Regions from separate parts of the Paenibacillus sp. JJ1683 genome, predicted to be linked through region 2. Evidence: riboswitches for the same ligand, from Rfam matches in the RefSeq annotation. Region 2 holds a riboswitch; each other region holds the start of a gene.
What was found. A riboswitch is a leader RNA that binds a small molecule or an ion and turns the genes downstream of it on or off. The one in region 2 is predicted to bind glycine.
Positions count from the first base shown of each region.

Region 1: linked by a shared signal. The riboswitch ahead of sdaAB (L-serine ammonia-lyase, iron-sulfur-dependent subunit beta) and the one ahead of ACUC6J_RS18930 (alanine/glycine:cation symporter family protein) in region 2 are both predicted to bind glycine.
Region 3: linked by a shared signal. The riboswitch ahead of gcvT (glycine cleavage system aminomethyltransferase GcvT) and the one ahead of ACUC6J_RS18930 (alanine/glycine:cation symporter family protein) in region 2 are both predicted to bind glycine.

Region 1 covers NZ_CM129820.1:465,916-475,963, reverse strand. The annotation lists gene ACUC6J_RS02100 (ABC transporter ATP-binding protein) at 1-275, opposite strand, end outside; gene ACUC6J_RS02095 (ABC transporter ATP-binding protein) at 253-1,284, opposite strand; gene ACUC6J_RS02090 (DUF6359 domain-containing protein) at 1,617-3,221, opposite strand; glycine riboswitch at 3,436-3,550, shown strand; gene sdaAB (L-serine ammonia-lyase, iron-sulfur-dependent subunit beta) at 3,762-4,451, shown strand; gene sdaAA (L-serine ammonia-lyase, iron-sulfur-dependent, subunit alpha) at 4,441-5,340, shown strand; gene ACUC6J_RS02075 (Ig-like domain-containing protein) at 5,423-7,759, opposite strand; gene ACUC6J_RS02070 (serine hydrolase domain-containing protein) at 7,932-9,092, opposite strand; gene ACUC6J_RS02065 (pyridoxamine 5'-phosphate oxidase family protein) at 9,256-9,717, opposite strand; gene ACUC6J_RS02060 (non-oxidative hydroxyarylic acid decarboxylases subunit D) at 9,789-10,013, opposite strand.
Region 2 covers NZ_CM129820.1:4,421,619-4,431,666, forward strand. The annotation lists gene ACUC6J_RS18915 (radical SAM protein) at 1-924, opposite strand, end outside; gene ACUC6J_RS18920 (LytR/AlgR family response regulator transcription factor) at 1,699-2,445, shown strand; gene ACUC6J_RS18925 (sensor histidine kinase) at 2,844-3,464, shown strand; gene ACUC6J_RS18930 (alanine/glycine:cation symporter family protein) at 3,590-5,008, opposite strand; glycine riboswitch at 5,167-5,261, opposite strand; glycine riboswitch at 5,273-5,357, opposite strand; gene ACUC6J_RS18935 (glycoside hydrolase family 1 protein) at 5,526-6,983, opposite strand; gene ACUC6J_RS18940 (LacI family DNA-binding transcriptional regulator) at 7,195-8,166, shown strand; gene licT (BglG family transcription antiterminator LicT) at 8,400-9,248, shown strand; gene ACUC6J_RS18950 (beta-glucoside-specific PTS transporter subunit IIABC) at 9,474-10,048, shown strand, end outside.
Region 3 covers NZ_CM129820.1:4,246,260-4,256,307, reverse strand. The annotation lists gene ptsP (phosphoenolpyruvate--protein phosphotransferase) at 1-474, shown strand, start outside; gene gcvPB (aminomethyl-transferring glycine dehydrogenase subunit GcvPB) at 603-2,099, opposite strand; gene gcvPA (aminomethyl-transferring glycine dehydrogenase subunit GcvPA) at 2,096-3,451, opposite strand; gene gcvT (glycine cleavage system aminomethyltransferase GcvT) at 3,575-4,675, opposite strand; glycine riboswitch at 4,755-4,851, opposite strand; glycine riboswitch at 4,852-4,951, opposite strand; gene gcvH (glycine cleavage system protein GcvH) at 5,347-5,745, shown strand; gene ACUC6J_RS18145 (PTS mannitol transporter subunit IICB) at 6,172-7,650, shown strand; gene ACUC6J_RS18140 (BglG family transcription antiterminator) at 7,733-9,817, shown strand; gene ACUC6J_RS18135 (PTS sugar transporter subunit IIA) at 9,814-10,048, shown strand, end outside.

The DNA.
Region 1 (10,048 bases), 1.8 Mb from region 2:
TCTCTACGCAGCGGATGGCGGTTATTCCGACTCAAAGCCGCAAGGTCCTTTCCATTAAAAATAATCTGTCCGCTCGTCAGCTTATTCAGGCCGATAATCGTCCTGCCTGTCGTCGTTTTTCCGCAGCCGGATTCTCCCACTAGCCCATATGTTTGGCCTGCCTCTATGCTGATCGACACGCCATCCACTGCTTTTACCTGATCAACAACACGCTGGAAAAAACCACCGCGCACCGGATAATGAACCTTCAAATCATTTAGCTCCAGTAGTGCCATGAGCAGCCTCTCCCTTTGTTTCGTCTTCAAAATGAAAATGCTGGTAACATGTACAGCGGACCCAATGGCCGGGGGAAATTTCTTTTAATCGGGGATGGTCTTCATGCATTCTCTGCTGAATCCAGGGAATACGCGAAGCAAAGCGACAGCTATTGCGAGGAATATCTTGCAATGAGGGAACAATGCCACCAATGACATGCAGCGATTCTCCCTTGGTATGCGATCCCGGCATGGAGGCTAGCAAGGAACGCGTATACGGATGCTGTGGATGCCGGAATAATTCAAAAACATCAGCGCTTTCCACGATTTCTCCGGCATACATGACCACCACACGGTCAGCTACTTCGGCCACAACGCCAAGATCGTGCGTAATCAGAATAATTCCGCTTCCAGTCTCCTGTTGAAGCTGTTTGAGCAAGTCAAGAATTTGCGATTGAATGGTTACATCGAGCGCAGTCGTCGGCTCATCTGCAATAATAAGTGAGGGTCGGCAAGCTATGGCAATCGCGATCATCACACGCTGGCGCATCCCTCCTGAAAGTTCATGTGGATACTGTTCATACACACGTACGGGGTTGGTTATATCCACGCTTTCCAGTAGCTCCAGTACACGTTCCCTTTTTTGCTTCGTAGATAGGGACGTATGATAATCGAGATTTTCCTCGATCTGCTTGCCAATGCTCATTAACGGGTTCAGTGCTGTCAGCGGGTCCTGAAAGATCATGCCAATGCCCGCTCCGCGGATTTTATTCATTTGCCCTGAGGAGAGACGGATCAGATCCGTGCCTTTAAAAAGAACCTTTCCTTCGACACGTGTCCGCTCCATGTCATGCAATTGTGGGATGGAAAGCGCCAGCGCGCTTTTGCCACAACCGGATTCTCCGACTACAGCCAGCACTTCATTGGGGTTGACCGTCAGATCCAGATGATCGACTGCCGGGTGGTATTGATCGTTGATACGAAAAGATACGGATAATCCTTTAATCTCCAACACAGGCTCGATATTCAATGCGCGCGTTTCCTCCATTCTCCATGGTCTTGTCCTGCTTATTCTCACCATGTTTGATGTTAAAACCTTCCACAAACATTACGCACCGTTTTTGTCGGAATAATTTGAATACATCCTATCACCAGTATATGGATATATCAATTAAGATTATGCTATCAACATCATTTAAAAAATCAATGATCCAGCCGTAGCGCGACCTTCCTGGCACAAAATGTAATAAAATAACCAACCACAGGTTAATTTTCATCACAAAAAAGCCGTTTGATCCCCTACAGAGGACCAAACGGCTAACTAGCATCCAACCACTCACACTGAATTATTTTTTGCGTTTATTACGAAGCCGCTCCATAGGAGCCCGGCTTGAACGTTCTTGGATCGTACCATTTGTAGCCTGCTGCTGGAGCAGACCAAGGCTCCGGTTGCGGTTCTGTGGAAGCCGCAGGCTCTTCAAACGGCAGCAGCTTCGTCGGTTGATCCAGCGTTAAGCCTGCCACATCGGATAATTTCGTGTAGTCCTGCTTCCACGCAAGCCATTGAACCGTTTGCACTAGGAAGGTGGCATCGTCTACTTCCTTAAAACCATCATATGTCTTTTTCGACTGTCCGTTTTCCTCACGCGCATATTTCGGAGTAGCATCTTCTACAGGGGAAGAATCACCGATAAATGCTGCCTTGCCTTGACCCACCTTGGAGATCGCAGCATAAGGACCTTCCGCACGGCCTCCGCCGTTATAGACTCCTTGGTCTACTGCATTGCCCCATTTTTTTGTACCTGTCGGGATATAGGCAATTCCTTTGGCTTTGGTAGGATCAATAATAGCCAGCGTAGATCCCGCATGCATGGCAATCGAGCGTACACCCTTGGTAATGCCGAAGGATTGATCTGCGGCTACGATGTCCGTAGCATTTACATCGCCAAGCGCATTGTAACGGAAACGAACACCAAAGTTGGTCGCCAGCCAATCGGAGCTTGTTAATCCTTGCATCGCCGGCGATGCAGCTTCTTCTGCAGTCATGCCTTTGGCCGGATTAGTATAGGCTCCACGACGGTAGCCATTCATAACCTCGGAGGAATCCCAACGGTTTTTGTTACGGTCGGCATTATAATGGTCGGAGATGAAGAACACACTTCCCCCGTTATTCACATATTGCAGCAGGGCAGCCTGCTCGGATGCCTTAAAGGCCACATTCGCTTCACCGATGATGAACACATCATATTGGCGCAGCTTATCATAGGTTATGGCCTGTTCTCCATAAGTAAAAGGAATAGGGCGGTTCAATTGATCCACAGTAAAGCCTACATTACGTAATCCATTGGCAAAGTCGGAGAAGGCGCCTTCAATGACCCAATCTGCTGCACCAGCCGTCTGTGCGTGCGTATTATCGAACAGCACCTTTTTGCCTTTTCCATCCGGCAGTGTAGTACCGGGTTGACCCGGGTTGCCAGGTTCAGGTTCGCCAGGTTCACCTGGTTCCCCCGGCTCGCTTCCACTCACCAGTTCCACAGCGCTTGGACTTTTTACTCCACCAAAATTATTGTAGGCACCAAGCGTACCTGTCACGCGAATTTTGCTGCCGACCAGTTCAGGATAACCTGTTAACCCAAATTGCCCTCTGTACGCAGATGTCAGCTGCACATCCAATAGATTAGACGTGCTACGTTCATTGGCCTGGTCGGCAATCAGTACGTTAAAATCATTCGCAAACGGAGCAGAAAAATTAGCTGTTTTCGATCCGGTAGCATGTCCGACGATGTAGCCTTCCACCGTCACTGTACCTCCACTGCCTTGGCGCTGAAGTGCTTCGTCTACTGTCAATGCTCCCTCTGCCTTGACCTGACCGAATGGAACGAGGATCCCAATCAACAGCGATACGATCGCTGCTAGATGCAGCACCCCTTTCAAGCGTGAACCTGTGAACCGCAAGCCTTTTACCATACGTCAATATCCCTCCTATAATTCCATAAATGTACTTGTCCTCTATCAGATTAGCTGTCAATCTTCTAATTCCTTCCTGATTTCATCCATAATTATGTAAATTTTAATCTTTTTTATCGGAAACTCGCCTGTTTATGTAAAAATTGAAACCTGCGATTGACACCGAGCACGGCATACATTACGCTAAGAAAGATATGTAGAACGGTATACGCGAATGAAGATGACGGGAGAGTCTGTCCAGGGGCTTACACGCTGGCGGCACCGAAGGAGCAAGACGTCAGCACCCGGCTGGCGGATAATCTCTCAGGTCCATGTATCGTCATCTGACGCAACTCTGGAGAGAGCGCAAGCCACCCAAGGGGTAAGGCGGTAAGGACACCGCACGAAACTCTCAGGTAACGAGGACAGAGATAAGGGAAACTCCCTTATCCTGTCCTTTTTTGCGCTCACATTGTACGTCAGCATTAGGAACCGTCATAGCTGCGCACAAACGCGGAAATACCATATACTATGGTACTAGAACATACAGGGGGCCACACCATGCGTTTCAAAGATGTATTTTCCATTATCGGTCCGGCCATGACCGGACCTTCCAGTTCACACACTGCAGGCGCGGTGCGGCTTGCACGCGTTGCCCGTCACTGGCTCGGGATGCAGCCGGACCGTGCCCGCATGACACTGTACGGCTCCTTCGCCGACACCTACAAAGGACACGGTACAGACCTAGCACTCATCGCAGGCCTGCTCAATTACGATACAGACGACCACCGAATTCCAGATGCCGAGCAATGGGCGGAGCAGGCTGGAATGGCCGTGGAGTTTGCCGTCAGCGGACTACCCGCGCCCCATCCAAATACCGTCCGTTTTGAACTGTGGAAGGGTGAGGATCAGCGCACACTGCTGGGCTCCTCCATCGGCGGCGGCAGCATCCATGTCCAGCAGCTCAACGAATTCCGAGTCAACCTGACCGGGGAGCTGGCTACGTTGGTGCTTCTTCACTCGGATAAGCCCGGCACATTAGGTGCGGTGACTTCAGCACTCGGCGCTGCCGACATTAACATTGCCTATATGCATGTGGATCGCAAAGGCCGAGATGGTGAAGCACTTACCGCCATCGAAACGGACAGTCCTCCTACGGCTGAACTGATCGCAAAACTACGATCCTTACCACATATGTACGAAATTAAAATGATTAATTTGAAAAAAGGAGCTGAATCTGATGCGATTTAGCCATCTGCATGAAATCAGCGCCATATGCGCGGAGGAATCCACCACGATTGGCCGCCTGATGATTCAAGAGCAGGTACAAGAGACGAATACAACGGAAGAAGAAATCTTCCGCCAAATGTCTGATTATTATGAAGTCATGAAGGAGGCCGTTCATCGTGGTCAGACACAAGACACCGTATCCCGCAGTGGATTAACAGGCGGCGACGGCAAGCGTCTGGCCGAGTATCTGCGGACAGGGGAAACCTGCTCCGGCGACGCCTCCGCACTCGCCATGGCTTATGCGCTCTCCGTGTCGGAGGTTAATGCGTCCATGGGGCGTATTGTGGCTACGCCCACTGCTGGCTCTTGTGGAGTCATCCCCGGTGTGTTCATTAGTGCGCAGGAGCGGTTCGGCTGGGATGATGAGCATATGGTGCACGGCTTGTTCGCAGCCGGAGCCATTGGCTACGTCATCGCCAATAATTCCTTCATTTCCGGCGCGGAGGGAGGCTGTCAGGCTGAGATTGGCTCAGCCATCGGGATGGCCGCTGGCGCGATGGTCGAGCTACGCGGCGGCACACCTGAGCAGGCCGTTCACGCCGTAGGCCTAGCGCTCAAGAACACGCTCGGTCTAATTTGCGACCCCGTCGCCGGACTCGTCGAGATTCCATGCATCGTGCGCAACGGACTGGGAGCCGTGACCGCACTTGCCGCAGCGGATATGGCTTTGGCAGGCGTGCGCAGCGCCATCCCGTCTGACGAAGTCATTGACGTAATGCTTGAAGTCGGCAGCGCAATGCCATCAAAGCACCGCGAGACCGCCAAAGGCGGCTTGGCCCAGACACCCACTGGCAAGCGTTTGACCGAATCACTGACACGCAACACACGGGCCAAGAAGCATAAGTCGTAGCTTCTAAGCTTTAAAAAATAAAAGAGCAAGCATGTCGTCTCTAGACGTATGCTTGCTCTTTTTCTTTTCAGTCGATTACAGATTACTGAACGGTCACCTGTACCTTCGTCATTTTACCTGCATATTTCACGGTAATTACAGCTTTGCCCTTGCCCTGTGCTTTAATGTTACCGTCTTTGACCGTCGCAACAATAATTCTGGATGAGGACCAGACAGCCGGCTTGGAAACATCTTTTTCCGACTCATCCTTATACGTGGCTGTAGCTGTAACCTTAGCCAACTGCCCTGCCTTCAAAGTCAAGGCGACTTCGTCCGTTTGTAAGTATTTAAGCGTATCAACATCAACAGGCACGCTGATCACTTTCCCACCGAACTTCGCCTGAATGTTAGCTTTACCGTAGCTGACCGCGGTAACCTGACCCTTTTTGACGGTGGCTACCTTATAATTGGAGGTTTTCCATTCAGCTTGAGTTGTAACATCCTTTTCTTTACCATCACTGGATTTAACCACAATCGCAATCGTTTTTTGATCCCCGGATTTCAGTGATAATGCAATGGCATCCGCTTCAATCTTTTGCGCTACGTCTACTTCTACCGTAAATGTAATGGTTTGCTTGCCATATGAAGCAGTGATCGTTGCCTTACCGCTAGCATTCGCTTTGATCAAACCCTCGCTAACTTCAACTACTTTTACATTGCTAGTAGTCCAAGTGGCGTCCTTGGTTACGTCTGTTTTTGTACCGCCACTCTTAACGCCTGTTACTTTCAGTTGCTTCGTTTCCTGAGCGCCGAGTGCAATTACGCGCGAGTCTGTTTCCAGACGATCTACAAGGCCCACTTGTACGTTTATCGTCAGTTTTTTGCCGTTATAGGTCGCTGTAATAACCGCTTTACCGGCTGCTTTACCCGTAATCGTTCCTTTGGACACAGAAGCAATATCTTCCGCGCTTGAAGCCCACTCCGCATCCTGTGTTACGTCTTCCTTGCGCCCATCCGCATAAGTAGCCGTCAGAGTCGCAGTATAATCCTCATTAATATCAATCGTCGCCGTTTTGGAGGACAAAGACAGATCACCAGGTACATTTACAGATACCGTAGCTGTGGCTGTTTTGCCGCCATAAGAAGCTGTGATCGTAGCCTCACCTGTTTTATAACCTGTGACTTCCCCCGCGCTGACAAAAGCGATATCTTCATTGCTGGACTTCCACTCTGCCTTACTTGTGATATCTTCTTCCGTACCTGTCACGTACGTTGCAGTCAGCTTGAGCTTCTTGGATTCCTTGGCGTTCAAGCTCAGCTTGTCCTCGCTCAAATCCAGAAATCTAGAGGTTTCGACATCTGTCTTGATCGAAACTGTCTTATCTCCATACTTAGCAGTCACTGTAGCTGAACCCGCTCCAATGGCCATAATGGTTCCTTTATTCACTGTTGCAATTTTTTCATCGCTTGATGTCCAAGTAGCTTTATCTGTGATATCTGTTACCGTTCCATCCGGGTACACAGCAGATACCTGTATTTTTTTTGATCCATCCAAACGGAGAAAAATGTTGGTTTCGCTGGCTTTCAGCTTATTCGTCTGATCCACATCCACCGCAATCGTAGCGGACATCGTGCCATATTTACCTATAATTGTCGCCTTCCCTGTGCTATAGCCGGTAATAGTGCCTTTCAGAACATCTGCCACGGCTGTATTGCTGGAGCTCCACTCGGCAGACTCTGTAACATCCTGAGTCGATCCATCTGGGAACATGGCTGTCAATTTAACCTTCTCCGTATCTTTCAACAAAAGAGAAACCTCTGATGTACTGGCATCCAGCCGTTTAACCTGCTCCACCTGTACAGCAATCGTTACGTTCTGTTGTCCATAAACAGCCTTAATATTAGCTGAACCTGCTCCCTGAGCAGTAACTAATCCGTTGACTACAGTCGCTACCTTCTGATTATCCGAAGTCCAGGCCGCATCACCTGAAACCTGAGCTGTTGTATTATCACTGTAAGTCGCTGTCAGATCAATCTGTCCTGTACCGCTTGAACGCAAGTTCAGGCTTTGTACATTGGATGTCAGCGCCTTAACCTTTTTCGTTACATGTACCTGAACTGACTGTACCTTCTCCTTATAGGTCGCAATCACAGTGGCTTCCCCTTCAGCTTTGGCTGAAACTGTACCATTATACACTGTAGCAATAGATGTATTATCACTTTTCCAATCTGTGCTGACGGTTACATTCGAGGTTGTCCCATCGCTATAAACAGCCGTTGCCGTCAACGCAGCTGTATCCCCCTGTTGCAAAGTTACCTCGTTAGACGAAAGGACGATCTTGGAAAGCACTGCTTCTGCTGCAGATGCAAACCCTGCATATGATGTAAAACTTGAAATCAGGATGACCAACGCCAGAAAACCGGACCATCTATTCTTCAAAATCTAATTCCCTCCCATTTCAAAGCTAAAAATTAAGGATTTCGTAAAATCCCTACACCTACGTTTTATGTCGTCATATGGAAAAGAATAGTTTAGACTTTAAAGAAAATTTGGTCCTTATTAACTAGAATCGGTATTACCAAAGATCAAATCGTTAAATATACCCTCACTTTTACAAGCAGCTATAAGCTGCTGCACGAATTCTCAAATGGTGGTACTCTTCCATATTGGGATCGAGCTGATGCATATAAACGACAGAGAACTTTTCGCTCGGATCTATAGAAACCCAAGTGCCTGCCATTCCCGTCCAGCCAAATTCTCCAATCGAGCTGTTTGCATGCCCAGCTGCTTTATCCATTAACGTACGCACGCCCAGTCCATAGCCATAACCTGTATGGTATGAATTGGTGAAATCCGTTAGTTGGGCTGTACTCAGATGATTTGAGCGCATTAAATCAATGGTTTTTCTCCCCAATAGCTCCACACCGTTTATCGTGCCGCCATTTGACATCATTTGTGAAAAGGTGAGGTAATCCTTGACTGTCGAATATAAACCTGCGCCCCCACCTTCATATATAGCATCTGGCTGATGATATTCATCCAGGAAACCTTCAATTTTTTTAAGTTTTCCGGCGTCTGTCCGTTGATACATGGAGGCCATCCGCGATTCAATATCTCCACAATAACGGTAACCTGTGTTGTTCATTCCAAGTGGATCAAAAATTTCATCCTTCAAAAATTGTCCTACCGATTTACCCGAAATGACTTCAATAAGACCTGCAACAAGATCGTGTCCATACCCGTATAACCAACGTGTTCCCGGTTCAAATGCGAGTGGAACTTTAGAAAGCGCTTTAATTTCTGTACGCAGGTCATATTTTCCTTGCTTTTCCTTTAAAGCTGTAATGACCTTGTGCATAGCTTTTCCTGTTTCTGAAAACTCGGAAGCATAAGGAAGCCCCGCACTCATATTGAATATATGCTTAATTAAAATAGGGTTATCCGCCTTATCCATGTAGGTGTACCCGTTAGGAGCAGTTTTGAATACATACGAATCACGATACTCAGGTAAATATTCATACAAAGGCTCATTCAATAAAAATTGTCCGCGTTCGTACAGCATAAGGGCAGCTGCGCATACAACAACCTTTGTCATGGAAAACAGGCGATACACGGTATCTTCAGTAATCGGTTTCCTAGTTTCCACATCAGCATATCCATGATAACCTTCATACAACACTTGACCATTTTGTGCAATGGCACAACCACACCCTGCCGGTCCATTCGCTAAGAATTGTTGCAATAGCTGATCTACCTTGTCAAAACGAGACATATTCATCCCTCCTATTTTTCTTCAAAAGAAACAAGCTTCCCCTACGCTCTACTTTCCTGTTCCAATAAGCTTAACCTGATTCCATGTAAACGCTTTTTCCCCTGCATTTATTTTAACGCTAAACTGGGCAATTACAAAGATGATTTGTCAACATCAGATAGGTTTATACCAACAACTCTGCCACCGTCTCTTTCCAGCGATTGATCACCGATTCCGGTTCCTTGAGACGAACCGTGACACCTGTCAAAATATCCGCATATTGGGCTGAATCTTCTCTGGCTGCAAAAACATGAGCAGCAAATCGCTCACGTACATGCTTGGCCCCGGGCAAAACAGGCAGATGTTCCAGCGACAATCGCACATAATGCGCCTTTCCCCCGGTGAACACCGCAAGCGTTGCCTTCCCAGTACGGATCATGTTGCCTGTCGTGGTCGTACCCGGCCATAGGGCCAGACGCAAATTCCCCTCGTCCAGCGCTACAACCTCGCCCACACTAATCATCGCTATGTGCGGCCACTGATCTTCTGTAACCGTCAACAGCATCATTGCTTCTTGTTGCTTGTGCTCCAACTCCTTGCCGTTCAGCAGCGTGAACAGCTCCTTACCGATCCTTGGCGTCTGCATGAAGTATAATCCCCTTTACATTTGGCCTATAACTTCAAAATACCATAATTTACGGCTACTTACGAACGACCCTATATCCGCTCTGGAATAGGAGGAACATGAGCAGCATCCGGAATATCTTGGGGGTTTACCTTGAACGCCGATTTATACTTTGCTGGATCAGTAATGCTATCCGGTTCTGAGGTTCGCCATGTGAACAGGCATACAGGGCACAACAAAACCTCCCAGGCACCTTTAACCGGCGAATGGGAAACGACTTCTGAACGATTGGACTCACAACGGGGACAAATATGCATCTGTCAGCACTCCTTTAATCTTTCTTTGTTTTTAA
Region 2 (10,048 bases):
ATTTTCCGACATAAATTTTAAATTAAATTTTGAATACATCTCGTCTGTCAAGCACTTAGTTCCCTCATACTTTCCATTCGTCGGCGTAACTAATCCTAGATAAGGTATTACATTTTCCAATAAAGAATTTTCCTTTAAGAATCCTACGATTTCATGTAAATTCAACCAGTTGTCTTGGTCAGTATTTATTCTCATAAATATCTTAATCATCCCTTTAATTTGCTTGAGGTTATTCATTATGACATCAAATGTCCCTCTTCCACTTACTAAAGGGCGTCTAAGATCATGTACTTCTTTAGGACCGTCAACAGTGACTTGAATATCATTTACTCCACATGATATTAACGTTTGAACTTTTTCTTTATTTAAAAGATAGCCGTTTGTAATGACACTGGCCGTATATTGTATATTGTTTTCTTTACATATTTCCAAAAAATCTTCCGATATCCTAACTATCTGCTTCATTGCAATCAAGGGTTCACCGCCATACCATGTAACATTAAGAGTGTCAAGTTTACTAGCATTTGTTTTAACAAAATTGACTATACTTTGAGCTGTTTCTTGACTCATAGTTTTGTTATGATATTGGTCTTTCTCAAAACAGTATACACATCTAAAATTGCAGGCCATTGTAGGGGCAATTGTTAGCATTAAATTAGAAGATTCAAACCGATTTTTTAAGAGGTTTACCTTTACATATGCTTTTTCATTCATATTATCTTCTACGATATAGCCACATTCGATAAGATTTTCAAGATAAGTATCATTATTTATTGCCAATCCATTGTTTGTAAGTTCACAAAACTGTTTATAGTACTCCGGTTCAAGAACTGCCAATGCACCTGTTCGAGAATTATAAAGTACCGTTTTATCGGTATTTTCAATAATGTCATTAAAAATAAAGTTATATTGCGAAGCTTTCATTTTAGCCCTCCTTAGAATGGATGCGGTCCCTATGTAATTATGAATCGATTAACTAGTGACAAAATTCACATAAGTTTTAAAAATAAAATGTACGCTCATTCTGAGTTGTAATTGCATTCTCGCAGTGCACACTAGCCACCAAGAATAGATGTCCATCATCCGAAACCGGACTGAATTTAAAAGCCATCCTACACCTTCATAGTTTATTCATATACTTTATTCTCTCTGGACAATATCTATACTAGATAGCTTTTCCTTCTCGGCTTTTAATGTAGCATAAAGCAAAAAGAAAAAATAAGCTTGTATCCTGAAATGCAAAAAAGTCCATCTCAACAACCAAATATGTCAGCTTCATGTGAGATTAATATTTTTGTTACCTATATTTCTTTAATGGCAAAGTACGTTACTTGTTAATTCTTTGTTTATATGTCCAAAGAAAGTAAAGGATTAGACTGCTTGAGACAGCAACAAAGATTAAAAGTACTAGGAGCGTGCAACCGCTTGTTCCTGCCGTTATCGTGACGCGAACTGAACCAGTAGAGCCTTAACTGAATACTTTTATAAAGGCTGAAAATAAGGTTTCTAAGCAATAAAGAAGAACGTATCCATTCCTCGCCTGGGCTACGTCCTCTCCACAGTATAAGTATGCATTTGAACTTTTACTAACAAAAATTCCATAACCTGATGGTAATTTTTTTCATATGTAAAACATCACTTCGAATAGACTTTTTTTACAATATACTGGATTTATATAACATATTTGAGGTGGTCTATTTGTTTCAAGTTGCTGTTTGTGACGATGATCCCGCAATGCATAAAATTTTACAACACTTTTTCATGTGTATGTCAGTAAGTGAATCCTTAGATTTTAATCTACAATTCTTTTTATCTGGGGAAGATCTAATCAAATCTTACAGTTCACAAGAGCGATACCCCTTTCATATTATCTTGTTAGATATTGAAATGAGGGAATTATCGGGAATTGAAACTGCAAAACTTATTCGCCTTTTTCCTGACCGAGAAGTTCAAATCATATTTCTAACTAACTATCCAGAATACATGCTAGAAAGTTTTGAAGTACAAGCATTTCAATATTTACTTAAACCCCTTACTTATAAACTCTTTGTAGAAAAAATAAATAAACTATGTCATTATATGCGTTCTTCAGTATCCCACTTTCTGTCTGTGAAAAATAAAACTGAGCATCTTGTATTGAGACACTCTGAGATCATAGTCATCTCAAAAGGTGAAAACAATTACATCCATAATGAACTTTGTATTGCAACGGATTCACACAACTATTTTATTTCCGGAACGTTGAAAGCGGTTTATGAACAATTAAAATATCCGTTTGTGTTTATACATAGGTCAATAATTGTGAATTTAGTTCATATACGTAAGTTTTCAGCTACTTCTGTTATTATGTCAAACGAACAAGAATTCCCTGTAGGTCGTTCTCACGCTAAATCACTTCGTGAGGCGTATGCTCGTTTTATAATTTCTCGTTTTCAGGAAGGGTGAGTTTTTTGAATCATTGCGTTTACATTAATGTCACCTCGTTTTCTAATTACTCTTTATTTTTATTTAGCACAACAAAGCAAAGTCATTTTTCCAATCCAATAGTTAACCTTTTTTTACTTTTCGCCTCTTTACACTTCATACTTATTACAGTACTAGTAGTTCATTATTTTAAAAAAGGAAGGAAATACAAGATAGGGATTGTGTATTATTTTGTAATATTAATAGGAACATCGTTTAACTTGCTCATACATTACGGTTTATTTTCTTTTATGAAACATAATTTATTCTTTATAATGTCAATCATCAGTATTCTTGGAATGAACGTGATTATTGTCTTTCTAACGGACAAGTTGATAGAAAAGTCAAACCTCTCATGCTTTTTTCAAAAGCAAATGCTGATGCAAGAAAAACGTTATAAAGAAACAACTCGATCTCTTAGTGATATCAAACGAAGTATTCATGATTTCAAAAAACAGTTAATTTTTGTCCGTGCTTGTTTACAAGAACAGAGGACGGAAGAGGGTGTTAATCACATCAACCAAACTCTAAAAAATATAGACTCACCAAAACTTCATATAACAACAGGACATCTCGTTATTGATGCTTTAGTAAATCATACTTTCAGCATCGCTAATAAAAGTGGGATAGCTTTCTTCCATCAAATCCATATTAACCCGGCAAATATTAGTATTGGAAGTCATGATCTATGTATTGTCTTAGGTAATGTTTTCGATAATGCTATTGAAGCTGTAATGCAGCTTCCTAGAAAGAAAGAGCATTCAATTCATTTGGAAATTTTCACCGATAATATTGCCCTATGGATTTATGTTCGCAATTCAAAAAGTAATTATCTCAATACAGCATTCTCAACCAAAACATACAATCCCCCTTTAAAAAAACATGGGTATGGATTACTTAACATCCAGCAAGTGATAAAGAAATATGGTGGTTATTTAAATACAACTATTACGGATTCGCATTTTCAAATTACGATTATGCTCCCATGTAATAACTCTTAGGTTCGTAAACGTTATGGATTAAGAGATATTCAGAATAAATAAAATGTCGGTAATCACCAGTCTTATAACCTAAAAAAAGGAGTACCCTCAAGCCTGTGATGGCTGAGAATACTCCCTTTTAGTATTTATGAATTTACCGTTTGTCCCTTTTCTTCTACTTGGATAGCCGCCCCTACATTGGCACCAGCAAGAATACCCTTGTTCTTATTAGGATACAAAGAATTCATATAAGTCCGGGTTTCTGCAACAACAATTCCCGACAAGCCGAGCAGTGCAATCAGGTTCGGAAAAGCCATCATGGCGTTAAAAATATCTGCCAGCAGCCAAATCGCATCCAGTTTAATGAACGCGCCCCCGCCAACCAGTACAATGAACAAATAACGATAAGGCTTGATCCACTTAACCCCAAGCAAGTATTCAACACAGCGTTCCCCGTAATAGTTCCAGCCGAGCATGGTGGTGAATGCGAACATAATCAGGATGATGGTGAGCAGCTCTGCTCCCAGCGGAAATGCACTGGAAAAGGCTTGCTGAGTCATCAAGCCTGCATCGGTAGGCCCGCTCCACACCCCGCTAACCAGTAACGTCAACCCGGTCATCACACAAATAACCATCGTATCAATAAACACACCCGTCATGGAAATCAGCCCTTGTTCCGCAGGCCATTTGGTTTTGGCAGCTGCGGCTGCAATCGGTGCGCTCCCCAATCCAGCTTCGTTGGCAAAAATACCTCTGGCTACCCCACTGCGCATGGCCAGCATAATCGTAGCTCCTGCAAATCCGCCGGTTGCCGATGTAGTTGAAAATGCCGAATGAAGCACAAGCGCAATTGCGGCAGGAAGTTGGTCAGCAAATCGAATCAGTACAATGATACAAATTAATACATACAGGCCTGTTTTAAAAGGAACGACCTTCGTCGATACCTTGGCAATGCTTTTGAGTCCACCAATGGTCACAAGACCTGTAAGGACAGCAATTGTCAGCGCCGTTACAATCGGCGGAACGCCAAAACTGTTTTCAGTCGAAGATACAATCGCCTTGACCTGAGGGAATGTTCCAATTCCGAACAACGCTACCAGCATCCCTGAAAAAGCAAACAGCATCGCCAACGGTTTAAAACGGCGTCCCAGGCCTTTTTCAATATAATACATCGGGCCGCCGGAAAATTGTCCATTCCGATCCTTCACCCGGTATTTTACCGCAAGTACACCTTCCGCATATTTCGTCGCCATCCCAAAGAAGGCTGCAACGACCATCCAGAACAAGGCACCCGGCCCGCCCAGCTTAATGGCTGTTGCTACACCGACAATACTTCCTGTACCGACGGTAGCCGCCAATGCCGTACTCAAAGCCGCAAAACTACTCACATCCCCGCTACCTTCATTCGGGGCCTTACCGATGAGCTTGATCGCCAGGGGCAGGCGGAATACCTGCAACATTTTTAGACGTATGGTCAGCCATAACCCCGTTCCCATAACAAGGATGATGAGAGGCGCCCCCCATATCCAACTGCTAATCGTTTCTAACACATGTACCAAATTCATTTCAACCCGCTCCTCCAGCATAGTAGAAAACAAAAAAGAGTCAAATCTGTTGATTCGACTCCTGGAGAGGTTAAAGGCACGAAAAAATACAACCATCTTGTGCAGGATTTCACCTCTAAAAGCTTATAAAAAGCCTAGGGCTATCCCTGTCACAGGTTATTCGCGTCTCTGTCCTTTTGCCTGAGAGTTTAAGCAGATGTGATCTGCGGTGCACCTTCGGCGCCCAATTAAGGGTCTCTCCAGAGTTCTGTCCGTTTACGGTCCCTGCTCGTTGCTGTAAATCAGCCTAAGCACCTGAGAGTTTTGCCCCTTCGGTTGGAACTTTCATTCCATCTCCCGCAAACATCAACCAGACATATGAAATTTTTATTCATTATACAGAAAAATTTCAGCTTATTACAAGTGAAAAATTTGTGAAGCCCTCTGAAAGAATCAATAGAGTGTCTATACAAAAAGCGGGTACAGCAGATTGCATCCTGAGGATTTTCTCTGCTGTACCCGCCAAAACGATATGGAATTACAGTTCTTCACCGTTGGTTGCTATCACATTTTTATACCAGTTAAATGAGTCCTTTTTGGAGCGTTGAAGCGTTCCGTTACCGTCATCATCCAGATCAACGTAAATAAATCCGTAGCGCTTGGACATTTCGGACGTAGACATGCTCACAAGGTCGATAGGTCCCCAACTGGTGTAACCAATCAGATCAACACCGTCAGCAATCGCTTCCTTCATTTGGGCAATATGCTGACGCAAGTAATCAATGCGATACGTGTCATGCACAGAGCCGTCTTCTTCTACCTTATCATACGCACCCAAGCCATTTTCCACGATGAACAGTGGCTTTTGATAGCGATCATAAAACGTATTCAGTGTAACACGCAGGCCGATCGGATCGATCTGCCATCCCCAGTCGGAAGACTGCAGATACGGATTTTTCACACCGCCTATCAGGTTCCCTGCTGCCTTTTCGCCTTCTGGCCCTGCCGATACGGTCAAGGTCATATAGTAACTAAATGAGATAAAATCGACCGTGTTATTTTTCAAAATTTCGGCATCGCCGGGTTCTGTCTGGATCACAATATTATTTTCTTCAAAATAGCGGTTCATATAGTTGGGATATTCCCCACGAGCATGCACATCCGTAAAGAACAGGTTCATTTGATTTTCATGCTGTGCTTTCAGGATATCTTCTGGGTTACACGTATGTGGGTAGCTTTCAATGCGGGCCAGCATACAGCCGATCTGAGCGCCCGGAATGATCTCATGTCCCCGTTTGGTCGCCAATGCACTTGCTACAAATTGATGGTGCAATGCTTGATATATCGCTTGTTGCTTGTTTTCTACACGGTCAATAACCACACCGCCGCCTGTAAACGGGCTCATAGTCATGACATTAATTTCGTTAAAGGTCAGCCAGTATTTTACTTTATCCTTATAGCGTGTAAATACCGTTTCGGCATATTTTACGTAATGATCCACGACTTCGCGTCCCAACCAGCCATTATACTTCTGTGTCAGACCTAGCGGTGTTTCATAATGCGACAGTGTTACCAAAGGCTCAATACCATACTTGCGCAGCTCATCGAATACATTGTCGTAGAATTGCAATCCTGCTTCATTCGGCTCGGCATCATATCCATTCGGGAAAATCCGCGACCAGTGGATGGACATCCGAAATACTTTAAAGCCCATTTCTGCAAACAAGGCAATATCTTCTTTGTAGTGGTGGTAAAAGTCCACACCTTCACGCTTTGGAAAACGGGCGTTTACCTTCCCTGCCAAGATGTCCTCCAGTCGTTCGGACGAAATTTCTATAGCATGATCGTTCTTACGTTCTGATTTAGGTACATAGGCTATCATGTCTGCGCTGGACAGACCTTTTCCATCTACGTCAAAAGCACCTTCCAATTGGTTGGCTGCAGTTGCCCCGCCCCAGAGGAAGTTTTTCGGAAATCCTTTTAGCGTCTTCGTCATGGTATGAAAACCTCTTTCCTTAATTTAATGTTTTCACTTTAGTCAATAACCCGTCAGGTGCTGCAATACGAATCCATAACTAACGGTAACCGTTCTTCTTTGAAATGCATCGACAGATGCTTTAAAATAGACGTAATGCCCTCATAAAGCATCCTAATTGTTGTAACGCGTTTCATGTCAAGTATTTTTTTCTCAGGTGAGGAGAAGCATCATGTCGAATCTTGATCAAATTGCAAAACTGGCGGGCTTTTCCAAAGCTACGGTATCCAGAGTGTTAAATCAGTCCCCCCATGTAAGCCAAGAAACCAGAGCTAAAATTTTAAAAATAATGCAGGAATTGGATTATGTTCCTAATCGGAATGCGATCTCTCTATCCAAGGGTCAGACGCTTCAGATTGGTATCATCACTTCAACTATCAATGAAATTGTGCTGGCATTTCTGGACAGCTTTGTGGAAATCGCAGGCCAATATGAATTCCAAACCATTATTTATACTTCGGGAGAAGACAAAAAGAAAGAGCTTCAAGCTTTCGAGGATTTAAAAAGAAAAAGAGTTGATGCGCTGGTCATCATTTCCTGCGTGAATGACACTGATTTTTTGAGTACCTATTGTAAATATGGACCGATCGTGGCATGGCAACGTATGGAGCATACCGATATTCGCTCCGTCGCTATGGATCAATATGAAGGATACATGTTAGCATTAAAACATTTGATACAAAAAGGCTATACACGTATAGCCAATGCTTTTGGTCGTCCGAGTAGCATCAATACTCACAGCAGACAACAAGCCTATGAGCAGATCATGAGTGAACACAATCTGCCGATGCTGCCACACTGGAACTATTCTTCTATTTATAACATTCGTGATGGCGAACAGGTCGTGCGCAATTTGTTACAGCATCGGGAGGAATTTCCGGAGGCTATCTTGTGTGCTAACGATTATGTAGCAGTGGGCATTCTCTGCGAAGCGCGCAGACAATTGCTGAGGGTACCGGAAGACTTGGCGATTGTTGGGTTTGATAACACGGAGCTGGCGCACACCATGGGCATTACAACGGTTCAAAATCCTATTATGGCTCAGGCGGAAAATGCTTTTTTCATGCTTTCCCCTCAGCTGATTGGACGCCAAATGGAGCTTCATTCGCTAGAATACAGTCTCATTGAGCGTACGACCACTTAAGGGCACAATTGACTTGCAAATTAGGCAAATGGGCCTTGATATGAAATATTTTTTGTCGAAAGAGAATAAAATATGTTGAAATCGCTTTTTTTTGTGCTACAATAGCACTATATCGAAGGATTGTGACCGGTGATGCGGGCAATGCCTGAGTTCAATTGAGTGCTATTGCTAACAATAGTGTTGAATTGTGCTTGGGCATTTTTTATTGGTAAAGGATGGGAGGGGGAACTTCAATGATTATTGAGAAGGTGCTCAATAACAACGTCCTGTTGACTAAAAACGATAAAGGCAAAGAGGTCATCGTCATGGGAAGAGGTATTTCCTTCAAAAAGGTGGCTGGCGACCAAGTCGATGATCATAAAATAGATAAGATTTTCATGTTAAATGAAAACGAGTTCACGGCCAGACTAACTGAGCTGCTAAACGATATTCCTGTGTCTCATCTGGAGGTCGTGAATGAAATCGTGACCCATGCAGCCGAAGTGCTGGATACGGAGTTAAGTGATAACATTTATTTAACATTGACCGACCATATTCATTTTGCCATACAGCGGGAAGAAAAAGGATTGGCACTCAAAAACGCGATGCTGTATGAAATTAAACGCTTTTACAAAAAAGAATTTGCAGTTGGGCTGGATGCTCTACAAAAAATTGAAAATACGCTCGGTGTAAAATTGGGCGAAGACGAAGCGGGATTTATTGCACTGCATATGGTGAATGCACGGATTGATGGTAACGAGATGAAGGCTACACTGAAAATGACCGAGATTGTCCAACACATATTGAATATTATTACGTATCATTACGGGATTGTGCTGGATGAGTCTTCTTTTAGCTATTCGAGATTTTTGACCCATTTGCAATATTTTGCAATGCGAGTGATTCGCAAAGAGGTTATTCACAGTGGTGAAGAATTTTTGTACAACCAGGTAAAGCAAACATATACCGAGGCTTTTGCTTGTGCCCAAAAAATTAATGAGTATCTGGAAAAAACATATGATCAATATTTAAGCAAAGATGAGTATGTATATCTAACGATTCACATTCATCGGGTAACTGAGCGTAATAACATATCAGGCTAAAAACTTTATATCCTCATCGTTCATGGATTGTGACTGGTAAGGCAGGCAAAACCTAAACTGATGGTGAAATCGACGTTCCCTTATAGGAGGAGTGCGCAGTTTTCACCACGAGTTTAGGTTTTTCTTGTTTACAAGTTTAAAAAGATGCACGCCGGCGCATCTCAGCAACAAATGTAAACGGTAAATCCTATCAGTAGCAAGAATAACACTTAAGGAGTTCTGAACATGAGTGATAAAGAGCTATCCAAAAAAATAGTGACTCTCGTTGGCGGCGAAGAGAATGTCAATTCGGTATTCCATTGCGCTACACGCTTGAGATTTAAATTAAAAGATCGCACAAAAGCAGACAAAGCTGCACTGGAAGCAACACCTGGTGTCATTACAGTGGTGGAAAGCAGTGGCCAGTTCCAAGTGGTCATTGGTAACAATGTAGGTCAGGTCTTTGAGCATATGATGGCAGAAACAAATCTGCAGGATGCAGATAATCCAAATGCGAAAAAAGAAGAATCTTCCGAAAAAACGAATTTTCTTGGCAAAGCGGTCGATATCATTTCCAGCATTTTCTCACCTCTCTTGGGTGCTCTTGCCGGAGCTGGTTTGCTCAAAGGGATTATGGCCTTAATTGCGTCGCTCCATTGGATTGATACTGCAAGCGGTACGTATCTCATTCTGAACGCCGCTTCGGACAGCGTGTTTTATTTCTTGCCTATATTCCTAGCTATTACATCGTCCCGTAAATTTAAGACGAATGCTTTTGTATCGGTCGCAGTTGCTGGAGCCCTCGTCTACCCGGATGTTAT
Region 3 (10,048 bases), 180 kb from region 2:
GTAGCCGAGGGTGTATCCGTATCTGAAGAAATTCAGCTGGGCATCATGGTAGAAATTCCTTCCACAGCGGTATTGGCTGACCAATTCGCAAAAGAAGTGGATTTCTTCAGTATCGGTACTAACGATCTGATTCAATACACAATGGCAGCGGATCGTATGAACGAGCGGGTTTCTTACCTGTATCAACCATATAATCCATCCATTTTGCGTCTGGTGAAAATGGTTATTGATGCCGCTCACCGTGAAGGACGTTGGGTTGGTATGTGTGGTGAAATGGCAGGAGACACAACAGCAATTCCGTTGCTGCTGGGTCTGGGACTGGATGAGTTCAGCATGAGCGCAACTTCCATTCTGCCAGCACGTAGTCAAATCTCTAAGTTGTCCCGTGCGGACATGGAGAAATTGGCTGCAAAAGCTCTGGATATGCAAACAGCCGAGCAGGTTGTTGAATTGGTTCAAAGCATCGAAGCATAAGGAAGGGTATCACATTTTCAAAGGTTATATCTTTTTCCAACAAAAATTGCTGTATACATACAGCAGCCGGTATCTCAACAGATACCGGCTTTTTTGTATGCTTTGGATGGTTGTGTTTGAATTTAACCTTAACTACATGCGCAATTCAGCACAGGCTTACGGGCTGCAGTGGTTTCATCCAGGCGTGTGACTGGAGTGGTATAGGGTGCATTGAGCACCAGCTCAGGGTTCTCCTCAGCTTCGCGCGCAATATGAATCATAGTGTCGACAAAAGCATCCAGCGTCTCTTTGCTTTCTGTTTCCGTCGGCTCGATCATGATGCATTCCTCTACATTTAACGGAAAATAAATGGTAGGTGGATGGTAACCGAAATCAAGCAATCGTTTGGCTACATCAAGCGTGCGCACTCCAAATTTCTTCAAACCTCGCCCTGACATGACAAATTCGTGTTTACAATGCCCAGGATAAGGCAGGTCAAAGTGCGGAGCCAGCCGATGCATCATGTAGTTGGCATTAAGTACAGCGCATTCGGACACTCGCTTCAAGCCATCAGGACCGTAGCTGCGAATATAGGCATAGGCACGGACGAGAATGCCGAAGTTACCGTAAAAGGCTTTGACCCGTCCAATAGAATCTCCCTGCTCCCGATCCCAGCGGTACACACCCTGCGGATCACGTACGACAAACGGCTTGGGCAAATAGGGAATCAGCCGCTGCTTTACGCCCACGGGTCCAGCGCCGGGGCCGCCTCCACCGTGCGGGGTACTCATCGTTTTGTGCAAATTGAGATGCACCACATCGAAGCCCATGTCCCCGGGGCGGGTAATCCCCATGATGGCGTTGGAGTTTGCCCCGTCATAGTAGAGCAGACCACCTGCGTCATGCACAATCGCGGCAATGTCAGTAATTTGCTTCTCGAACAAGCCCAGCGTGTTCGGATTGGTCAGCATGAGCGCAGCGGTGTCGTTGCCTACGGCTTGGCGGAGCGCGTCCAGATCCACCAGCCCCTCAGGGGTGGAGGGGAGGGTAATTGTTTCGAAGCCCGCGACGGTTGCACTGGCGGGGTTCGTACCGTGCGAGGAATCCGGCACGAGCACCTTGGTACGTCGCTCACCACGTGCCTCGTGGTACGAGCGAATCATCATCAGCCCGGTCCATTCGCCATGGGCGCCAGCAGCGGGCTGGAGCGTGACGGCATCCATGCCGGTCAACGCAGCCAGATCGTTTTGGAGCGTATGCAGCAGCTCCATAGCCCCCTGGATGCTATTCTCCGGCTGATATGGATGAATTTTAGCGAAGCCTGCGTAACGGGCGACATCCTCATTCACTTTTGGATTGTATTTCATCGTACACGAGCCAAGCGGATAAAACCCGTTGTCGACGCCGAAGTTGCGCTGGGACAGGGCGGTATAATGGCGAATAACATCTACTTCGTATACCTCGGGTAATGCCGCAGGTTCGCTGCGCAGCGCATAATCCGGCAAAAGCTCTGCCACCGGGCGACGAGGAACGTCGCACTCGGGAAGGGAATAAGCGATGCGACCCGGACGGCTCAATTCAAAAATGAGCGCTTGATCGTGTTCTTTCAACAGCTCTTGTTTCTGGTCCGGTCCGGTGTGTGTCATAGCAATCCCTCCAAGGTGTGTACAAATTGGTCGATCTCTTCTTTGGTTCTTTGCTCCGTCACGGCAATCAGCATGTGACCCGCAAGTTCCGGATAGTCCCGGCCCAAATCATAGCCTGCGATAAATCCAGCAGCTAGCAGATTGTCCTGAAGTTGGCTCACATCCGTACCTTCAGGCAGCCTAAGGGCAAACTCGTTAAAGGTCGGTGCGTGAAATGAGGCAGTTACGCCTTTCAAGCTCAGCAATTGTTCTAACGCATAGCGGCTTTTATGCAAATTCAGCTCGGCTACTTCCTGGATGCCCTGTCTCCCCATGACGGACAAGTACACAGATGCAGATAATGCAAGCAACGCTTGATTGGAGCAAATGTTAGACGTGGCCTTTTCGCGGCGGATATGCTGTTCCCGCGCTTGCAAGGTCAGCACGAAGCCGCGTTTGCCGTTACGGTCTGTGGTTTGGCCTACGATACGCCCAGGGATACGGCGCATATGCGCCTGGGAGACGGCAAAGTAACCGCAGGTCGGACCGCCGAGGGAGGACGAGATCCCAAGTGGCTGCGCGTCCCCTACAACAATATCCGCGCCCTGCTTACCGGGCGCCTCCAGCAAGCCAAGTGCCAATGGGTTGGCACTGACGACCATTAGCCCCTTGTGTGCATGGATCAGGTCAGCCATCGGCTTCAGATTTTCCACGGCTCCAAAAAAGTTGGGGCTTTGGATCAAGACAGCCGCCGTCTGTTCCGATACGGCCGCGGCAAGCGCATCGACATCCGTTACGCCGTCCGAACAGCCGATCTCCACGATGTCCAAGTCCAATCCGCGCGCATAGGCTGCCAATACCTGGCGTGCCTCTGGATGGACAGACCTTGATACAATAAGCTGTTTACGGCGCGTGGCTGCGGCGGCCAGTGAGCCCGCTTCCGCCAGAGCTGTCGCTCCATCGTACATACTGGCATTCGCTACTGCCATGCCTGTCAATTCGCAAATATATGACTGGAATTCAAAAATAGCTTGCAGCTCGCCCTGGCTTACTTCTGGCTGATAGGGGGTGTAGGCTGTGTAAAATTCGGAACGTGAGGTGATGTGCTGAATGACGGACGGAATATGATGATCATAAATACCTGCACCAAGAAAGCTGGCATGTGTATCTGTATTGGCATTGTGCCCGGCCAGCTCGGCCATGTGGCGAGTTAGGGCTCTTTCGTCGAGCCGAGAGGAAAGAGGGAGTTCCCCTTGGTATCGAATTGCCTCTGGAATGTCACTGAATAGATCATCAATGGATGATACGCCCACCACACGCAGCATTTCGGTTTGATCTTGTTCGGTCATGGGGAGATAGCGATGCTGCTTCATAAGTTCTGGCTCCTTTCGAAAAGCAAAATTTAGATAGTAAATTAGCTAATACATAATCGTAGTTGGAAAATCCAGAATTTCGTATCTGACATGATCGCTTTTTTAGAGTGAAGAGGATTAAGATCAGCGTGACCGTTTATAAAAGGGGGCTGGGACCACTTCCGCACGCAGGCGTTTACCTCGAATTTCGACCTCTAACGGTGTAGATAGGGTGCTAAAACGACTGTCCACCAAGGCTAGCCCCAAATTACGCTTCAAGGTGGGCGATTGAGTCCCCGTTGTGACCTCACCAATGTGTTGGCCTTCCGCGAAGACTGGATAATGAGCGCGCGGGATACCGCGGTCAATCATTTCCAGCCCGATCAACTTGCGAGGAATTCCTTGTTCTTTCTGGTGTTGCAGTGCTTCTCTGCCGATAAAATCTCCTTTATTCAGCTTGACGAAGAAACCTAAACCAGCCTCAAGCGGTGAAATGGTGGCAGATAACTCCTGTCCGTACAGCGGCAGCCGTGCCTCAAACCGCAGTGTATCGCGAGCACCAAGCCCAGCGGGAATTAGCCCATACGATTCACCGCAACGAAGCAAACCATTCCACACGGCGGGTGCTTCCTCAGCAGGTATATAAAATTCAAAACCGTCTTCCCCGGTATATCCGGTTCGGGAGACGAGTGCTTTTGCTCCGAACAATTGCACGTTCTCATGGAATCGGAAAGATGCCAGATTCGTAATATCTGCATCTGTCACGGCTGCGGCAATATGTGCTGCTTCCGGTCCTTGTAATGCCAGCAATGCGATCGCATCAGACACATTCTCCAGATGAACCGATGCAGGTACGTGGCGCATGAGCCAATCCCAATCTTTGTCGATGTTGGAGGCATTCACAACGAGCATGTAGCGCTCTGGTCCTTTGCAGTATACAAGCAAGTCATCCACTACGCCTCCATCGGGGTAACACAGGAGTGAATATTGTGCCTGGCCCGGTTCCAACTGGCTGACATCATTCGTGGTTACCCATTGCAAAAAAGCCTCGGCTTCTTTGCCCTCAACCAAAAACTCGCCCATGTGCGAGACATCGAATAAACCCGCGCATTGCCGGACGGCCTCATGCTCTTTTTGGATGCCGCTAAACTGAACGGGAAGCTCCCACCCGCCAAAGTCAATACAACGAACCCCGGGCTGCGTCCCGTAAGACGAAAATAATGGTGTTCTTCGCAAATTAGACATTTTTTCACTCCTATCCAGTGTAATCGGCTAAACAAAAAAGACAGGCTGAAAGAAACGTATAGACGGCAGTCCATACTCTTCTTTCAGCTCTGTCCTTGATACCAGAAAGTTACCCCGGTGTGAACCAGGTTTCCCCTTGGGTGATCCGCTCTAATCGCGAATGCTCTCCAGAGATGCGTCCGGCAGAGGTCCTTTTGCCTGAGAGATTCACCTGCAATGCAAGTTTACTCCTTCGGCGCTACCTTTTGGATCAACGGTAGGTTACCCAGTTTTGCAGGTAACAACTTGATCCGAGTTCGCGTGCACAACTGTCTCAGATACGACAACAGCTATGCGAATCTTTTGGGTAGTCTCTCCCTCCGCGTTCATCCGCGTTTGCAGTTGTCGGGGTATTTCCAAAAGCATTTGCTATAACCCATTAATACGCAAATTCATTCAAAATGTCAATAAAAATGTCATATAAAACAATCCAAAAAACATTTAATGTATAAATAAGGATATGTAAGCGTTTGTTACAAGTTATCATTTTTTAATATTCTATGCTATATGAGATAACATGAAGTATTTTTGTTAGTATTATTGACATGAGTGTTCATGTTGTCATAATCTTAACCTGTCTAATACAGGTGATTAAAAGCATTTTATTCATGTGGAAGTGAGGCGAAAGCAGGATGAGTGAAGTGAAACGGGAACTTTGGTATACAGACGAACATGAGTGGGTTCAGCGCACAGCAGACGGGACGTTGAGGATCGGCATTACAGACTTTGCACAGCATCAACTGGGTGATATTGTTTTTGTGGAATTACCTGGGGCGGGAGCAACGATTGAACAGGGGGCAGAGATTGGTACAATTGAATCGGTGAAGACCGTATCCGACCTTTTTGCTCCGGTGGCGGGAACCGTATTGAAAGTAAATGAAGCTCTGGAAAGCACACCTGAGCTGGTGAATGAATCTCCCTATGAAAAGGGTTGGATGATTGAAGTAGAGATGGGCAATGATGTCGAGGAAGCTCTGAGCAAGCTGCTGTCTGCGGATCAGTACGAGCAGTTGATTTCGGATGAACAATAATGAGCAATATAAGATGGAATATTAGCGCTTTATTCTAAATTTTTATATGGATATTGAATTGAATAAAAGCATCGTTAGTCCGCTCGTTTTGTGTATAAAATAGTCGCTATGATCTGACATGGCGGCTATTTTTTTGTTGTCTCTTAGAAGACGTAATTACGTCGATTTATTAGATTTAGAGGTGAGCTCCTCTACATAAGGTGCAGATTTACAGCACTGTTTTTTCGACTAATTTCTATTGTTATCGGTCATATTAAGAAGAATTATGCAGGTATAATACGTTGTCCGTTATTTTAAATTTAAATCTTGTCATCAACGTTCATGACGAAAGTACGTTTTCATTTCGTTGATGAAGATAGCGCTGTCATTTAGTATGAATTTTAAGAAAAGGTAGTGATGCTATTTACTCACAAGGAGGATATGAATATGAGCACAGTGGACACAAAGTCCAGTTCAAACGGTGGCGCTCGTGTCGCCGTACAGCGTTTTGGCCGTTTTCTCAGCGGTATGGTAATGCCCAATATGGGAGCCTTTATCGCATGGGGATTAATCACGGCCCTTTTTATTCCGACCGGGTGGTTCCCAAACGAGGGTTTTGCACAACTGGTTGATCCGATGAAAAATTATTTGCTGCCGCTGTTGATTGGTTATACAGGAGGCACGATGATTCACGGACAGCGCGGAGGTGTGATCGGTGCCATTATGACGATGGGTGTCATTGTGGGGGCCGATATCCCGATGTTCCTGGGCGCAATGGTAGCTGGCCCGCTGGCTGCATGGATCTTGAAGAAGTTCGATAAGGCCATTGAAGGCAAAGTCAAATCAGGTTTTGAAATGCTGGTCAATAATTTCTCGGCCGGGATTATCGGTGCCATTCTAGCACTGCTCGCTCATGTGGGGATTGGCCCGGTCGTTCAAACCATCAGCCAAGTATTGTCGGCAGGGGTACAGTTTCTCGTAAATGCAGGGCTCTTGCCGCTTGTCAACCTCATTATTGAGCCCGGAAAAGTATTATTTCTCAACAACGCACTGAATCACGGAGTATTGAGTCCGATTGCGTTGGAGGAAGCTGCAAGAACAGGAAAATCCGTTTTGTTCATGCTTGAATCCAATCCTGGGCCGGGGCTCGGCATTTTGCTGGCCTATTGCCTGTTCGGTAAAGGCTCTGCGAAGTCGTCTGCTCCTGGTGCAGTTATCATTCATTTTTTCGGCGGGATTCATGAAATTTATTTCCCTTACATTTTGATGAAGCCGATTCTAATTCTCGCTGCTATAGCAGGGGGCGTTGTGGGAACCTTCTGTTTCATGTTGACAGGTGCCGGACTGGTTGCTGCTCCTTCACCAGGCAGTATCATTGCTTATTTCCTGATGACACCAAAAGGCGGATATTTGCCGATGCTGAGCGGTGTGATCGCTGCTGCAGTCGTATCCTTTGCTGTTGCCGCAGTATTGCTCAAGACAGGTAAGCAAAAGGAAGAGGGGCTGGAGGAAGCTGCATCCCGCCTGAAAGATATGAAAAATCAAAGCAAGGGTGCAAGTGCTAACGCCACTGTAATGGAAGATAACCACGCATCTGATCGTGCTGCTGAGATTGCCGCAGATCGAATGCTCAAGGATAAATCCGAAGTGAACAAAATTGTCTTTTCCTGTGATGCAGGTATGGGTTCAAGTGCCATGGGAGCTTCAATTTTACGCAAAAAAATGAAACAGGCGGGCGTGGGCGTTACGGTAACGAATACGGCAATCAGTGAAATTCCACAGGATGCGGACATTGTCATTACGCAAAAAACATTAACAGACCGGGCTAAAACGGTAGCCCCGAATGCTGAGCACATTTCCATTGACAATTTTCTGAAAAGCCCTGAATACGAAGCGCTGGTTGACCGTCTGAAATCCGACTCTTAATCCCTATAAAGTCAGCCGTCTGTGTACAGTTTGTATTTCCTGCTAAAAGGGAATAGAGCTTGGGAAGGAACGGTATGCGCTTATGAATATTACGAAACGACAATCTGACATCGTGGAGTATCTTTTGGAGCAGCCCCATGAGGTTACAGCCGGGGAAATTGCCGAGAAGATTAATGTCAGCACAAGGACGGTCCATCGGGAACTTGGCGCAGTCGAGTGCTGGTTGGCGGCTCATGAGGTAAAGCTGGAGAAAAAATCAGGGATCGGTATCTATGTGGATGCCGACCCGAATCAGCTTGCAAGTCTACGGGAGCAGTTGCTGCAAACGAAGTCAGACGATTACTCGGCTGAGGAGAGAAAGATTGTAGTGCTGTGCATGCTGCTGGATACACAGGAGCCGATCAAGTTACTGGCGCTGGCATCGGATTTGAAAGTCACAGTAACTACGGTCAGTCATGATCTGGACGAATTACGAGGCTGGATTGCAGATCGAGGGCTCGTGCTAGTGCGCAGACGGGGATACGGTGTCGAGATTACAGGACGGGAGATAGACAAAAGACGGGCGATTTCTGAGCTGGCTCTCGAATATTTGGATGAATCGGCTCTGTTTTCCGGTCGTGAGGAGCTTCGTCCGGTGACACGTGTCACTGAAAAGTTGCTGGAGATGATTGGCAGGGAGAACTTGCTAACCGTGGAGAACGCCCTCTGGCAGCCTCATGATCAATGGCTGAAAAACATGGTGGAAAGCAAATATATGGAGTTGCTGATTCAAATTTGCGTGTCACTGGCACGTCTACGACTCGGGTACGTTGTAGATCATCGTGCCTCCCTCCCGTATTCGAAGACAGATTCGGAGGAGAATATCATGCTGCGCACAGCTATGGTAGAACGCATATGCGCAGAGTTGTCGGCGGCGCTGGCTATTGACTTTCCAGACCAGGAACGAAGTTATTTCAGGTTGCTGTTCCGTGATGCTGAGGATCATTCCACCCGGTTGCTGCCACTGGATGATCTTGTACTGCTGGAGTTGGTTCATGAGTTGATTCGTCGTGTGGAGACAGAGACAGGCACACCACTTGCAGAGGACCGCGTTTTGCGTGAAGGACTGATAGCCCATATGGCTCCGGTACTCAAACGTTTGAGGGAAGGAAAGTCCATCCGCAACCCTCTCCTTCAGCAAATCCGCAAGGATTACGGCAGCTTGTTCGACTCGGTCAAAAAGGCTGCGGCGGATATGACAGAAATGGAAGTACCAGATGAAGAGATCGGATTTCTGGTCATGCATTTTGGCGCTTCGCTGGAGCGGCTGAGACAGTTGCAACGGGAGGTGCGGGCGATCGTAGTCTGCACGAGCGGGATTGGATCTTCCAGACTTCTGGCAACCAGACTGGCCAAGGAGCTGCCACAGATCAAAATCGTGGATAGGTCCTCATGGTACGAGGCGACGCGAATTCCCAAGGAGGATTATGATCTGATCATTTCGACAGTGGAGCTGCCGCTTGAACCGGATCGATATCTCAAAATCAGCCCGCTACTGACGCAAGAGGAGAGTGACCGTCTGCGTCATTTTATCCAGCATATTACACTCAATCAACTCAATGACCATCCTCAGGAACAGGCTGTTCAGCCCGGCCAGGGCATGGAGTGGCTTACCGGTCTACGGAAAAGCCTTGAGGAGATTGTACACATTGTACAGCAATTTCAAGTATACCCGCTGGAAAATCGAGGGATGGATATGTCAGCCACTATAGAGGCTATCTGCATGTTGGAGGCAGTGCGGGGAAATGTCACAGAGCCTTCTGTTGTTGCTGAACAACTTGTAGAAAGAGAGCGTCAAGGGAGTCAGGTGATTTCTGATACCTCCGTTGCTTTGATTCATACGCGCAGTCCCTATGTTCGCCAGCCTTCGCTGACCTTGTATAGGCTGGCTGAGCCGCTGCTGGCGGATGTAGATGAGCAGGTAGAATGCGTTCTGCTGATGTTGGGACCTCGTGAGTTGCCGAAAGAAAGCTTGGAGGTATTGAGCGAGATTAGTGCATTACTGTTGCAGGAAGACATGATTACGCTACTGGAACACGGTAGCAGGGATCAGATTGCCAATTATATATCGAGTGAGCTGGCTGAATTTTTTCACAGTAAATTAGGGACAGGGAGGAATCTAACGTGAGTATTATGACGATAGACAAAATAAAAATGAACGCAACCGCCAAAGACAAATATGAGGCGATTCGTATGGCAGGACAAATTCTGCTGGATGCAGGACATATTACAAGTGAGTATATTGACAAGATGCTTGAACGCGAGGAGATCGTATCCACCTATATTGGGAACGGGCTGGCTATTCCACATGGTACCAAGGAATCCAAGACGCTTGTTCAATCCACTGGCATCTCCATCG